DNA from 2 places in the Serratia sp. TSO36 genome. Region 1 is predicted to be linked to the other one. Evidence: predicted binding sites of a transcription regulator. Region 1 holds the regulator's gene; the other holds the start of a gene.
The links. Region 1 encodes Fur, which represses iron uptake genes when iron is present. Its sites were predicted from a motif close to ATAATAATGAGAACNACTATCAA; they were not measured.

Region 2: fes (enterochelin esterase) is a predicted target of Fur. The motif match lies at 1,362-1,384, and genes of this name have one in related genera.

Annotation. Positions count from the first base shown of each region.
Region 1 covers NZ_JBJZOU010000009.1:250,020-252,212, forward strand. Annotated here, with positions in the region: gene ACK3CV_RS06500 (beta-N-acetylhexosaminidase) at 1-306, shown strand, start outside; gene fur (ferric iron uptake transcriptional regulator) at 554-1,000, opposite strand; gene fldA (flavodoxin FldA) at 1,330-1,869, opposite strand; gene ybfE (LexA regulated protein) at 2,134-2,193, opposite strand, start outside.
Region 2 covers NZ_JBJZOU010000004.1:24,409-26,601, reverse strand. Annotated here, with positions in the region: gene fes (enterochelin esterase) at 1-1,275, opposite strand, end outside; gene ACK3CV_RS01875 (TonB-dependent siderophore receptor) at 1,560-2,193, shown strand, end outside.

The DNA.
Region 1 (2,193 bases):
TTTGTCGATACCAAGGCGCTGGAGAAAGACTGGCTGCGCTTCGCCAATATTCTGGGCCAGCGTGAACTGGCCAAGCTGGACAAAGGCGGCGTCGCTTACCGTCTGCCGGTGCCGGGCGCGCGCGTAGCGGGCGGCAAGCTGGAGGCGAATATCGCGCTGCCGGGATTGGGCATCGAGTATTCCACCGACGGCGGCAAGCAGTGGCAGCGCTATGACGCCAAGGCCAAACCGGCGGTTTCCGGTGACGTTCAGGTGCGTTCGGTCAGCCCGGACGGTAAACGCTACAGCCGTGCCGAGAAGGTTTAAGCCCAGTGCAACGGCCTGCTGCCCCGGCGGCAGGCCGTATAACGAAGGGGGAATGCATCTGCCTTCGCGCGTGTCGGCGCGGGGCGGACGTTGAAGTGAGAGTAGTACGTGGAGTCGCAGTGCCGCTGCAATTGTGATATTTCATGACATGATTTTCCCCGGCTTGTCCGGGGATTTTTTTGCCCGTTGCACGGCGGGCATAAAAAAACCGCCTCGGTGTGAGGCGGTTTTTCATAGCCGGTCAGGCTTATTTCTTGTCGTGCAGCGTTTCGTCTTCACGACAGTCACCGGTTTCGCAGTGGCCGTACAGGTACAGGCTGTGGTTGGTGAGCTTGATGCCGTGCTGCTTGGCGATATCACGCTGGCGAACTTCGATGGATTCGTCGCTGAATTCGATCACTTTGCCGCAGTCCAGGCAAATCAGGTGATCGTGGTGATGCTGTTGGGTCAGCTCGAACACGGACTTGCCGCCTTCGAAATTGTGACGTGTCACAATGCCCGCATCGTCAAACTGGTTCAGTACGCGATAAACCGTTGCCAGCCCGATCTCTTCGCCCATATCAATCAGTTTTTTGTACAAATCTTCCGCACTGACGTGATGGCATTCCGGATTTTGCAGTACTTCCAGGATTTTGAGTCGCGGAAGCGTGACTTTTAAGCCGGCCTTCTTCAGTGCGATGTTGTTGTCGGTCATGCGAATTCAGTCCTGTTACTATGCTAATCAAGTTGAGGCGTACTCGCCTGTGGCATCGGTCGGCACAAAGAGTTAATGCGTCTCATTATAGAACCGGTTGTACTAAATAGAAACCGCCGGTTGTTAACAAAGATATAATTGCACTATTGCATGTTTTGCATGCAACGCCTTGATGGATGGGATAAACCGATATCTCAGTCTACCGTGACGGGGTGGGAAGTTACAAATCTGTAGCTTCTATCGCAGCAATCCCTGCTGCCGATGACGGCCCTGTGGGCACACTATGCACTTTACAGGGCCTTTGTTCAACCTTTCGCCAGTGCCGGGGCTTAGCCGACGATATCGGCCAGGCTCAGCTCTTCGACGATCTGTTTGACCCAGGCGTCCACGCGCTCGTTGGTCAGCTCCGGCTGACGATCTTCGTCGATCGCCAGACCGATGAAGTGATTGTCGTCCGCCAGGCCTTTGGAGGCCTCGAAGTGGTAGCCTTTGGTCGGCCAGTGGCCCACGATGGCCGCGCCGCGCGGTTCGATGATGTCGCGGATGGTGCCCATCGCGTCACAGAAGTATTCCGCGTAGTCTTCCTGGTCGCCGCAGCCGAACAGCGCCACCAGTTTGCCGTTGAAGTCGACTTCTTCCAGCGTCGGGAAGAAATCATCCCAGTCACACTGCGCTTCACCGTAGTACCAGGTCGGGATACCCAGCAGCAGGATATCGAACCCTTCCAGGTCTTCTTTGCTGCTTTTAGCGATGTCATGCACTTCAGAGACGTCGTCGCCAAACTGTTTCTGGAGAATTTTCTGGATCATTTTGGCAATGTTTTCGGTATTGCCAGTGTCGCTGCCAAAGAAAATGCCTACAGTAGCCATATCGCGTATAACCTTTAAATTCAAGTAATTGCATTACTCGACGCCGGCACTGCCGCCGCTGACGCCGATTAAAATGATGCCATGGCAAGAGCCTTTCGCCTCCGGGGCGGGCGCCGACAGGCGCAGTCTCTAGCCGGTAAATGCGTATCATGCCAGAAAGTGGCGCCGGGGTTTTATCGCATTTATGCGATGCCGGAGAATGAAGAAAAGCGTGGTCGATCCGGCGTTGTCCTTAACGCCGCGCCGCGCGTGCGGCCGAAGAGATCAATGTTCCGGCTGTTCTTCCGCCAGTTGTGCCAACAGCATCTGCTCGATGAGTTCGCT
Region 2 (2,193 bases), on a different contig from region 1:
GTCGGTCAGGCCGCTGCGCCAGCACAGCGCGTCGTGCCCGCCTTCCACCACCCGGTAGTGCACCCGATGGCCGGCGTCGCTCAGGCGAGCCGCCATTTCGCCGCTGACCCGATGCACCAGCTTTTCCTGCGAACCGGCTTCCATAAATACCTTCAGCGCACCGTGGTTGCCCAGGCCATGCCGTTCCACCTGCTGCATCAGCCAGCAGGCGTCGTCGGGGATGCTCGGCAGCTGCAGCATGTCGCGCCGCGGCCACCAGTAGGAACCGGACTGGGTAATTACCGCGCCGAAGCGCTGCGGCCAGCGCAGCCCGGCATACAGGGAAGCCAGGCCGCCAAAGCTTTGCCCCGCCACCACCGTATCGGCCGGTTTGTCGCTGTGCGGCGCCCAGTCGGCCAGCTGCGGCATCAGTTCTTCCTGCACCGCCAGCCAGAAATCGTCCTTGCAGGTTAATTCTCGCGCCCGGTGCGGCAGATCGATGATGTCGATCAACACATACACCGCTTCCGGCAACGCTCCCTCGCGGGTCAGCTGCATCAGCGGCTCCCAGACCGGCATCTGCTTCGCCCAGAACTGACCGTCGAGCAGGATAGCCAACGGACGCTCGGCCGGCTTGCTGTCGCCGGTGGTGTAGATCCAGACGTCGCGGCTGTTGCCCAGGCGCTCGCTCTGCCAGGTATGGCGCTGCAAACGCGCCGGCAGCGGCGGCGTGCAGCGCCCGCTGGCGATCTCATACTCGTCGAACGAACGCCATACCGGCTGCGGCGGCGCATCCGGCATGTGCAGGCCGGAGACGCTGTGGCCGCTGGCGCTTTGCCAGGAGCGATACGGGTTGAGCAGATCGGGGGTGGCGCTGGCGAACACCTGGTGCCACCAGTGGCGCAGGTTGTGCATATTAGCGTGCGCATCGTCGCCGCTGAACGCCGGCGGCCGCTCGTCAAAGCAGGGAATAAAGCAGTAGCTGCCGCGCCAGGCGCCGCTCAGCTCGGTCTGCCAGTACCACACGTCGGTGCCGGCCAGACGCTGCAGGCTTTGCGGCGGATTCGGCTGGTGATGGTCGGTCAGGCAGTTGATGTTGATCCACACGCGGCGGTAGGCGGAGGTCAATTCGCATCCCTGAGGATCGCGCCAGAAAAAGGTGGTTCGCCAGCGGCCATTACCCGCCGGTTCTACCCATGGCGTACCGCGCCGTGCCACCGTCAACCACCATCCTGGACTGCCCGCATTGCTGCTGGCCAATAATCTGCTGCTTTCTGACTGTAGTTCTGTATTCACAACGCCTACCCATTTTGTAGTTGGCGGCACCGGGAACGTCGACTTTTCCCTATCGCCGGCCACCGCCCGAACGCACTGTACGCCAAATACTATTGATAATAATTTGCATTTGCAATAGTGTGTAAGGCTTGGAGATCGTGCTGGTATTGCGCGCAACGGACAGGGATCGGGGATATATCAATGGCATCCCTTGCCGCAGCCGATTTTCTATTTCCGACTACACAAAAACTACAACCGCCCTTCCCCCCGTTCGGCGAGGGATGGCAGCAAGGTAGGACACTCAGATGAAAAGCAAGCTATCACGTTATTCTTTAGCCACTCTTATCGGCTTGGGATTGGGCGCGTCCGCGTTCGCCAACGCCGCGCAGCAGACCGACACCCCCACCACGGAAGAAAACAGCGGCGCCGCGGATAAAAAGCCGCGCGGCGAAGACACCATCGTCGTGACCGCCGCCCGGCAGAACCTGCAGGCGCCTGGGGTGTCCACCATCACCGCCGATGAGATCAAGAAACGCCCGCCGGCGCGCGACATCAGCGAACTGATCCGCACCATGCCCGGGGTTAACCTGACCGGCAACTCCACCAGCGGCCAGCGCGGCAACAACCGCCAGATCGATATCCGCGGCATGGGCCCGGAAAACACCCTGATTCTGATCGACGGCAAACCGGCCTCCAGCCGCAACTCGGTGCGTCAGGGCTGGCGCGGCGAGCGCGACTCGCGCGGCGATACCGCCTGGGTGCCGCCGGAAATGATCGAGCGCATCGAAGTGCTGCGTGGCCCTGCCGCGGCGCGCTACGGCAACGGCGCCGCGGGCGGCGTGGTCAACATCATCACCAAGAAGGCCGGCGATGCGCTGCACGGCTCGCTGAACGGCTACTTCAACGTGCCGCAGCACAAGCAGGAGGGCGCCACCAAGC